2 regions of the Rhodococcus sp. F64268 genome follow, and region 1 is predicted to be linked to the other one. Evidence: riboswitches for the same ligand, from Rfam matches in the RefSeq annotation. Region 1 holds a riboswitch; the other holds the start of a gene.

Evidence for each region. A riboswitch is a leader RNA that binds a small molecule or an ion and turns the genes downstream of it on or off. The one in region 1 is predicted to bind cyclic di-AMP.
Region 2: linked by a shared signal. The riboswitch ahead of MWU77_RS01450 (transglycosylase family protein) and the one ahead of MWU77_RS19325 (C40 family peptidase) in region 1 are both predicted to bind cyclic di-AMP.

The regions. Positions count from the first base shown of each region.
Region 1 covers NZ_JALKAI010000008.1:236,146-241,246, forward strand. Annotated here, with positions in the region: gene MWU77_RS19315 (hypothetical protein) at 1-1,066, opposite strand, end outside; gene MWU77_RS19320 (C40 family peptidase) at 1,139-2,185, opposite strand; gene MWU77_RS19325 (C40 family peptidase) at 2,370-2,942, opposite strand; cyclic di-AMP (ydaO/yuaA leader) riboswitch at 2,958-3,120, opposite strand; gene MWU77_RS19330 (DEDD exonuclease domain-containing protein) at 3,571-5,101, shown strand, end outside.
Region 2 covers NZ_JALKAI010000001.1:316,394-321,494, reverse strand. Annotated here, with positions in the region: gene MWU77_RS01475 (MFS transporter) at 1-197, shown strand, start outside; gene MWU77_RS01470 (DUF2771 domain-containing protein) at 194-688, shown strand; gene MWU77_RS24590 (cold-shock protein) at 788-1,198, opposite strand; gene MWU77_RS01460 (hypothetical protein) at 1,351-1,593, shown strand; gene MWU77_RS01455 (YccF domain-containing protein) at 1,590-1,982, shown strand; cyclic di-AMP (ydaO/yuaA leader) riboswitch at 2,201-2,444, shown strand; gene MWU77_RS01450 (transglycosylase family protein) at 2,454-3,041, shown strand; gene MWU77_RS01445 (hypothetical protein) at 3,143-3,331, opposite strand; gene MWU77_RS01440 (helicase-associated domain-containing protein) at 3,392-5,101, shown strand, end outside.

The DNA.
Region 1 (5,101 bases):
CCTCGGCGAGGTTCGGGGCGATGCGGCGGAGATCTGCGCCGGTCACGGGCACCCCGTCGTCGGACCGGTAGCCGATGTAGTCCGCGTATCCCTCGAGGATCCACAGCGGTGATCCATCCACAGTTCGCGGCCGCGCCGCGATGTGCGTCAACTCGTGCCGGAGCACCGCGCGCAGACCCTGTCGCGAAAGTCGACTGCCGGCCGCCGGGCTGAAGACGATGCGTTGGCCGGTTGCTCTGTCGCGCTCGGGGTCGACCGCATCGGAGATCGCGACCGCTGCGATCTCGTCACCGTTGTGGGCAGTGCCCACCAGGTCGGTGAACTCGTCGCGACTCGAGGTAACCCAGATGAGCGATCGTTTCGGCCAGTCGGCCCCCCATACTTTCGAGACCGCGTCGACAGCGGAGGGCAGTTCGTCCGCGATGTCAGCGGCAAGGTCGGCCGTGTCGGGGTGAGCGAGGATCATCGACGTGCCACCCGCCGTCGCGGTCGTCGTCACGTCGAGCGGTCCGTGATCCCACGGGCCTCTCCACGTCGTGGACACCGAATCGGGAAGGGGTCGGTCGGACGCGATCTTCCATCCGTCGTCGCGAGAAACCACCAGCAGTGTGACGGGCTTACGCGTCGGCGCCTCGTCGACGCCGGCGATCTCGTACCGCAGCAGCGCCGTGAGCGACCGTACGGGGTCGCCTCCGAACCGGTCGCTCACCTCACCGGGAACACCGACTGTCGGTTCGGCGCCGAGTTCGTATCCGAAATCGGCCAACGGCACGCTGCGAAGCGCCCGGGCACGGTCGACCTCCGCCTCGAGCAACTCGGGACCGGTACCGGTACCGGTGTCGACAATCCCGGCGAATGCTGCACGGTCGTCGGTACGTACGGCTTCCGCCCAGGAATCGAGAAGCGCTTGCAACTCCACACGGACGGCGGATTCGGATTGCTCATCTGCGTCGAGGTCGACGAACAGCACTCCGACTGTCGTCGCCGCAACCACGAGGGCGGCGAGCCCGATCCATTCCCACGGCAGTCGACGACGGATTCGGGGCAGGGTCTCCGGCGCGGGCACGGCGGCAAGTGTATGCGGCGTCTCCCGCCATGCTCTGTGCCGACTGTCGTGTCGGTAGGTCTCCGGAGACGGTCAGTAGCGCCGCGCACTGTGGAACGGGAAGCTGTCCATCGACTGCACCTTGACGGGGACACCGAACGTGGAGGCATGCACGATGTTTCCATCCCCCGCATAGATGCCTACGTGGGAGGCGTCGTTGTAGAAGATGATGACGTCGCCGGGCTGGAGGTTCTCGCGCGAGACCGGCGTTCCGCCCTGAGCTTGCGCTTGACTTGATCGCGGCACGGTCTTTCCGACCTGCTGGTACGCCCAGACCACGAGTCCGGAGCAGTCGAACTGGTCGGGTCCGGTGGCTCCCCACACATAGGGGTCGCCGATCCGGGTGAGTGCGGCTCGAAGGGCTCCCGCGCCGTTGCCGGGGATGAGGTGCTGCATGATGCGGTCGGCGTCGAGACCGGGTGGGAACGGGGTCCCTGCGAGGATCGACTTCTCCTCGTCGCTCAGGTTGTCGAAGGCCTCGAGAACAGCGGCGATCTGTACTTCGAGTTCGGTTTCCTGACGCTGGAGGTCGTCGCGCAGCGTCTGCGCCTGTTCGGCTGCAACGCGCGCGGCTTCGGCCGAGTCCTGAGATGCCGACGCGGCGGCCACTGCTGCGTCGGTCGCCCGGCGGAACCCTTCGATCTCACGATCGGTCTGCGCGCCGAGGACGTCGAGCATCACCATCTGGTCGAGCAACTGCTGGGGCGAGTCGCTGACCATCACGGCGAAGAGACGATTGGTGCGCGAACCTCGGTAGTTGGCCTGGGCGAGCTTGTCGACAGTGGGTTTGAAGCGGGCCACTTCGGCCTGAGCTACGGCGAGCGCGTCGCGATCGGCGGCGGCACGAGCATCGAGGTCGCGCTGCTCCGCGAGCCGGGCTTCCAGTTCGACCCCTGCGTGGTGCAGCGCTTCGGTGGCCTGCTCGGACCGACGTGACAGGTCGGCGAGATGCTCGAGTTTGGCGGTGGGACTGTCGCCGATGGGGTCGGCCACGGCCGGCGCGGAGGTCAGAGCAAGGAGGAGAAGTACCCATGCGGTGAGAGCAGTGCGAACGGACCGTCTGACGGGAACGGAGAACACGACGCTTGTCTTCCTTTCGCAAAGATCTCGATCAGGTTACGGAACCGTATAGCTTCGTGTCTACCCACGGGTAGCGCATCGCAATTCGTTATTTGCGGTGTTCGCCACCATAGGCCGCACCCGTCAATGAAGTGAGGGTGGACCGGTAGCCACCGATCCACCCTCACAAGGCACTGCTCGTCGATCAGAAACGGCGAGCGCCGTCCACAGGCATCGAGTCCAGCGGAGCGACCTTCACCGGCTGGCTCGAGGTCGAGGCGTGCACGATGTTGCCGTTGCCGATGTAGATACCGGTGTGGCTGCCGCCGTAGAAGGAGACGACGTCGCCGGGCTGCAGCGCACCGACCGACACAGCCTGACCCGCAGTGGCCTGCTGGTAGCTCGTACGCGGGACACTGAGTCCGACCTGCTGGTACGCCCACTGCACAAGACCCGAGCAGTCGAACGCGTTCGGGCCGGTGGCGCCGTAGACGTACGGAGAGCCGACTTTGCTGAGCGCGGCGTCGGCTGCCCGCTGACCGACCGAACTGAACGGCGCGGTGAACGGGGCGGCGGGGGCGGCTTCAGGAGCAGGCGGAATGAGGTTGGTGACCTCCGGAGGCAGGGTCACACCTGCGGGAAGTTCGAAAGTGCCGACACCGGGGATGGTGACGGGCTCTGCCATCGCCGGTCCGGCGGTGACGGTGATTGCACCGAGCGCGAGGGCACCGGCGACGAGGGCGCGACGCACTGCACGCTTGTTGTTCTGCGAGACCACGAGGGGTTGTTCTCCAATTCTTCCGTTCACCCGCCGACCGAGTTAGCTGACGGATTCGGGCCGGAAGATCAGCCCTACCCCTCGCCGCGAGTGCGACGGAAGGGATTCACCCCAGTAACACGTGTGGGTCCCCGGCTCGGACGCTCATGTCGAGCGGCCGATTAGGCGGTTACCTAGCGGCTCCGACCCTCGGGAGTGGGCCGGACGAACTATTCCGCTTGGTCTCAGGAAGGTTACGAAACTGCATCACCGAGGCCAACCCGAACTCGCCGAAAATGCGCATTAAGTCTGTTTCGCGCGGTTTGGGACTCGAATTGGGCCACATTGATAACAACCCGATAACGGCACTGAGGGTCACTATCCTCGGGTGTCGGCCCGATCCGGATGGCCCACGCGAACAGTCTGCACACCGCCGTAACTCATCCCAGCTCAGAGCGTCTCGCAACCTCTTTGCAGCCCCCGAAGCGACCACGCGAACACAGTACGGCGACCGCCTCCCGCCCCGAAGGCAGCGCCTCGCAGACACCGATCCGATCCACCCCCTCCAGGCGTCCTGTGATCCTCGTCTCATCGGTGCCGGAAAGTCCGGTTTCCGTGGGTGTCGGAGGCGGTTTCTACCCTCATGCGCATGACGTCGTCCCCTACCGCCTCCGACACCGTCCACGGTGTCCAACTCAGTTTCGACGAGCTCGACACTCCCCTCCGCGACACCACCTTCGTCGTGGTCGATCTCGAGACCACCGGTGGACGCTCCGGCGACGACGCCATCACGGAGATCGGCGCAGTGAAGGTGCGCGGCGGTGAAGTCCTCGGCGAGTTCGCGACCCTGGTCGACCCAGGCCGGTCCATCCCTCCCGAGATCGTCCGCCTCACAGGTATCACCACGGCGATGGTCTATCAGGCGCCACGCATCGAGGAAGTGCTTCCCGCCTTCCTCGAATTCGCCACCGGTTCGGTCCTCGTAGCGCACAACGCCGGGTTCGACACCGGTTTCCTCCGCGCCGCGGCCGCCCAGTGCGATGTTCCGTGGCCGCGGTTCCCCGTCGTCTGCACCGTCAAACTGGCCCGGCGGGTCCTCGGGCGCGACGAGGCACCCTCGGTGAAACTCTCTGCACTCGCCGAACTGTTCCGCGTCTCGACACGGCCCACACACCGCGCACTGGACGACGCGCGCGCAACCGTCGACGTCCTGCACGCCCTCATCGAGCGCGTCGGCAACCAGGGGGTCCACAGCCTCACCGAACTACGCGACTACCTCCCCGCCGTCACGGCGGAACAGCGTGCCAAACGCACCCTCGCCGCACATCTGCCACAGCGCCCCGGCGTGTACCTGTTCCGGGGCCCCTCGGACGAGGCACTCTATATCGGCACGGCCGTAGATCTACGTCGTCGTGTCCGCAGCTACTTCACGGGTTCGGAAACCCGACCGCGTCTACGCGAGATGGTCGCGCTGACGACTCGCATCGACCACGTCGAATGCGCGCACGGCCTCGAAGCCGGGGTTCGCGAACTCCGGCTCATCGCCGCCCACACGCCCCCATACAATCGACGTTCCAAATACCCCACCCGTGGGTGGTGGATCACGCTCACCGACGAACCGTTTCCACGCCTGGCGATCTCGCGGACGCCCTCGCCCGACGCACTCGGCCCGTTCTCCGTCCGGAACAGTGCCGCCGATGTGGCGGCGACCCTTGCCGAATTCACCGGACTACGCACCTGCACCCGCCGGATCGGCCGTTCCGCTCGCCACGGCGACCGCTGCCGACCCGACGCCGTCGGCGCCTGCTCGGCAGCCTCCTTCGGGCCGCAGAGCCCCGAGGAGTACTCCGCTCAGGTTCTGCGGGCACGTGCGCTCCTGCGTGGCCAGGATGCCTCCTCTATCGCGCAGGCCCACGAACGCATCGACGAGTTGGCAGGCAAGGAACTGTTCGAGAACGCGGCACGGCTACGCGACCGCACTGCCGACGCGATCCGTGCGCTACGACGCACGCAGCGCCTCGCGGCACTCGCAGCCATCGACGAATTGATCGCTGCCCGCCCGCGCCCCGAAGGCGGGTGGGATTTCGCAGTGGTGCGCTCCGGCCGGCTCGCGTCGGCGGGTGTTGCGGAACGCGGCGTACGACCCATGCCGGTCGTCGAAGCGATCGCTGCCAGTGCGG
Region 2 (5,101 bases), on a different contig from region 1:
CGACCGAGCTGTGGATCGGGTTCTCGGTCGTGACGGTGGTGCTGGTTCTCGGTTTCGCGCAGACCCTGCTCACCTACCGTGGAAAGACGTTGCTGCCCGGCCTGGGCGGCAGGAGGCCCGAGCACGCCTCCACCGAACCTGCCGACGAGCGTCGCGTGCGCACGGATGAGCAGCCGACACGAAATGGGAGCCGATGAATCTGCAAGCCCGGACGAAGAAGGCGATCGCGCTGATCGCGGTAGTCCTGGTGGTGGTCGCCGTGGGTATCGGCGCGGTGGTGTGGAGACTCGTCGACTCGGCCGAGCCGCGACTGCCCGAGATCACAGCCTTCGGAGACGGAAACTCGGTCACGGTCCCTCCGACACAGCACTGCAACATCAATCTCGAGGACTGCGTCGAGAATCCGATCACGCAACTCCCCGTTCGCGCCGGATTCCCGCTTCAGTTGTCGCTGCCGTCGGAGATCTCGGGTGCACCGTGGCGTCTGATCGCCGTGTACGGCGATCTCCAGACGGGTGAGACGTTCCTCGACGGCATCATGGTCGAGCCGGGACAGCAGCGCGCGATCACCGTGCCGAGCGATCCGAATCTGCAGTTGCTCGGCGTGGAAGTCCAGTTGCCCTCCGCTGTGGTCGACGAAGCCGGCGAGCCGATCGCTCACGCCGTGTGGGCTGTCCAGACGTTCTGACGCGGCCCGGTCGAGGTCACTCCTCGGTCCGATGATGACCGAATGCCGTATCCGATTCGATCGGATACGGCATTCGACGTTTCTGACCTCGCGGTCCGCTCAGTGATCGAGTTCGCGCGCGATGGCGCGCATGACCTCGGAGATCCGCTGTCCCGCCTTGCGGTCCGGGTAGCGTCCACGCTGGAGGTCGGGCTGGACCGCGACTTCGAGAAGCTTGATCATGTCCTCGACCATGCCGTGCAGTTCGTCGGGCGAGCGTCGCTCACGCGCCGGTGCCTCGCGCCGTCCGGCCTGTTGCCGCAGCGACGGCTTCTCGAGCAATTCGACCTTGAGCGCCTGCGGTCCGCGACGACCGACCGCCATTCCGAATTCGACGCGCTGGCCCGCTTTGAGGCTCTCGACACCCTCGGGGAGCGCCGACGCGCGAACATAGACGTCCTCGCCTTCATCCTGAGACAGGAAGCCGAAGCCCTTCTCGACGTCGTACCATTTCACCTTGCCGGTCGGCACCGCGCTCACCTGCTCCTGGACGGCCGTGCCCGTGGGCACGATATGGACATGCAAAACAACGCGCCCCAAACTCATCGAGCGGGACGCGCAGACGCATTCAGTGTACCCCGGCGCACATTCCGCCCCCGACTGCCGGCGACTACCGTGGACACGTGGGTAACTCTTCTTCCGATTCAGCTCGTGCACCCCGTCGGGGCCTGCTCAACGCCGCCATCGCGTGCTTCCTGGTGGGCATCGTGGCAGTGGTCGCAATCTTCCTGACACCGATCGTCACCGACGGCAAGCCGGGTCTCGTCCTGTTCCTACTCACTCTCGCGTGGCCGCTGGGCTTCGCGTTGGCAATCGCGTTCGCGCTGCAGTCAGGTCGGCGCTCGAAGGGCGGTAACGGTTCATGAGGGTCGTTCTCAACATCATCTGGCTGATCTTCGGCGGCCTGTGGCTGGCGCTCGGGTACTTCCTCGCGGGGATCATCTGCTGCATCCTCATCATCACCATCCCGTTCGGTATCGCCGCCTTCCGCATCGGCGTGTACGCACTGTGGCCGTTCGGTAAGACGACAGTCGACAAGCCGACCGCGGGGGCAGGTTCCCTGATCGGGAATGTGATCTGGATCGTGGTGGCAGGCATCTGGCTGGCGCTCGGGCACATCGCGACGGCGATCGCGATGGCCATCACGATCATCGGCATTCCGCTCGCGATTGCGAACCTCAAGATGATCCCGATCTCCCTGATGCCGCTCGGAAAAGACATCGTTTCCGTCGACTCACGCCCGACATACCTGTGACCTTAATCACATAACGAGCTGATAACAAGGCGGGCTCGAAACGGCAGAGACGGTCTACTCGCGCGACTACCAGCGAGTTCTCTCGAGCATCGCCCCAGCACAGCCTCGACTGCGCGACCGGTCGCGCGTTATCAATTGGTGACACTCGCCCACCCGAACCGTTACCGTCGTCTTCGGTCGAACCGCCTGGTCCGACCAACCCGGGCCCGCCGCGCCAAATTCCTGTCCCGCGGAAGTCCGGTTATCCCGACGAACGATCCACAAAGGGACAGGAAACGGGGGACCCAACCGGTCTCCCTCGGAAGCACCCGGCCCCCGCCGGACGCTTCCCCGGAGGCCCGGCCCGCCGCTCACGCGACAGGCCTTGGGGTGAAGCCGGAACGCTCGACGAGCGCAACGGCCGGACTACCTCTTCAGTCCGAACCCGACAGCTGACCTCGTAGGCGCGTACGGAGAGGAAACGGAACCGACATGAGCGGACGCCATCGCAAGCCCACCAACACCGGCCGGACCGTCGCGAAGTTCGCGCTGACCGGCGCCGTCCTCGGCGTCACGGGTGTCGCCTTCAGCGGCACCGCCGCGGCAGCACCCGATTCCGATTGGGACCGCCTCGCACAGTGCGAGTCCGGCGGCAACTGGGCCATCGCCACCGGCAACGGCTACCACGGCGGCCTTCAGTTCTCGCCGAGCACCTGGAACGCCTACGGCGGCCAGGAATACGCGCCCACCGCAAACCAGGCCAGCCGCGACCAGCAGATCGTCGTCGCCGAGCGTGTCCTCGCGGGCCAGGGCTGGGGCGCATGGCCGTCCTGCTCCTCGAGCCTCGGACTGTCCAGCGCTCCGACTCAGCGTGAGGCCCCCAGCGCCCCCGCTCAGTCCACCCCCGCGCCGGTCACCGAGAACCGTGCGGTTCCGCAGCTCGCCGAGGTTCCGGAGCTGCCCGCCGAGGCCCAGGGCATCATCGACGGCTTCGAGCAGGGTGTCGACGCCCTGCAGGCCGCCGGTATCGCGCTCGACCCGGCCGTCCTCGACGCAGTCCGCGCAGTTCTGCCCCAGTAGGCAGCACACAGCGACACAAACTGAAGAACCCCGCACCGGATCGGTGCGGGGTTCTTGTTGTCGGGAGTCCGGCAGTCGAGGAAGTCTCGATATCGAGGAACTCAGCGGTTGATGACGGTACGCGGGTGCGTGTACGGAAGCTCGTCCGCCGGGACCGGGAACACGGCGTCCTCGCCGTACGGGGAGAGCGGACCCGAACGCGTCGACGACAGTTCGGTGACCGCGTGGTCACCGTCTGCCAACTCCGGCCATCCGCGATCGACGTAGAGGTTCTTCGATTTGTCAGCCATGACGCTCATTTTGGCAGGTGAGTTCGTCTCAGGCCATCCCAGGTGCCTAATCTGGAGCGGATGACACCCACCACGCCCGCCCCCGACACCGGATCGGACTCTCTTGCCCGGTGGCTGTCCGATCGCCGCGACACGGAACTCGTCGAGCTTCTGCGCTCGCGACCGGACCTGGTGGTGCCCCCACCCGCGTCCATGGGCGTGCTTGCGAACCGCGCACGTCAGCGCGCGTCGGTGTTCCGCGCAGCGAACGACTTCACGACCGCCGAGTTCGGAATCATCGAGGCACTTGCCCGTCTCGGGGCCGTAGATGAGGCGGTGGCCCGGAAAACTCTCGTCGATGATCTGCGGGGACGGATCACCGCCAAGGCCGTCGATCGGATTCTCGACCGGCTGCGTTCCGTCCTGCTGGTGTGGGACACACCCGAGGGTCTGCGTCTGGTTGCGGCTGCCGTGGAAGCGGTGCCGTGGCGGGTCGGGCGCACCCCCGAGACGGACGCGTTCACCCGCGAGGAACTCGACGTCGTCCTCGCCGAACTCGACCCCGCGCAGCGCGGAATCCTCGACACCCTGGCACGCACGTCACCCATCGGGCGTACCCGCGACGCCGCTCCTGGCTCCGACGAGACGCGGCCCGTCCAGAGGCTGCTGGCATCCGGGTTGCTCACCCGCATCGACGACGAGACGGTCGAACTTCCTCACAAGGTCGGGCAAGCGCTACGGGGCGAAGCACCGTTCGATCCGGCATCGCTGCTCGCTCCGAGCGTCGAGGCAGGCACCAAGGCTGCCACCGACACGAACAGCACCGCAGCAGGGGCCGCCCTCGAGCTGCTGCGTCACTGCGAGGACCTGGTCACCGCACTGGGCCGACAACCCGCTCCCGCTCTGCGTTCCGGTGGCCTCGGGGTTCGCGAACTCCACCGACTGGCGAAGGCACTGGACCTCACCGACGACCACACCGCATTGCTCGTCGAGGTACTCGCGGCTGCGGGACTCATCGCACGCGGAAATCCCGACCCCGCCCCATCGGGCGACATCGACGACTACTGGGCTCCCACCACCTCGGCGGACGGATGGCTCACCGCGAACACCGCGCATCGTTGGGCGGTGCTCGCCGGCGCGTGGCTCGACGCACCACGACGGCCCTGGTTGATCGGGCGCCGGGATCAGAACGACAAGCCGATCGCAGCCCTGTCCGCGGAGGTGAACTCCCCGACCGCGGCCTACGACCGCAGACTGCTCCTCGAAGTCCTTGCCGACCACGTCGCGCCGACCACCGCCGAGGTGCAGGCCATTGCCGCATGGCGGCGGCCGCGGTCGGCAGGTCACTTCGGCCACGAGACGGTGTCCGAGACGATTCGCGAGGCCACCGCACTCGCACTGGTCGCTCACGGCAGCCTCGGCTCACCGGGCAAGGCGCTGCTCCACGGCGGCGACGCCGAGGCGGAGATGGCGAACGCACTCCCCGATCCTGTCGACTACGTCCTCGTCCAGGCCGACCTCACCGTCGTCGCTCCGGGTCCGCTCGTCGCAGAACTGGCCGGGCGGGTCGCACTCGTCGCCGACGTCGAATCGGCCGGTGCCGCCACCGTCTACCGGATCAGTGAGGGCAGTGTGCGCCGCGCGCTCGACGCGGGCCTGGGTGCCGGTGATCTGCACGCCCTGTTCTCGGCCCATTCGCGCACACCCGTCCCCCAGTCCCTGACCTACCTGATCGACGACGTGGCACGGCGCCACGGTCGTCTGCGTGCCGGCATCGCGTCGTCGTTCGTG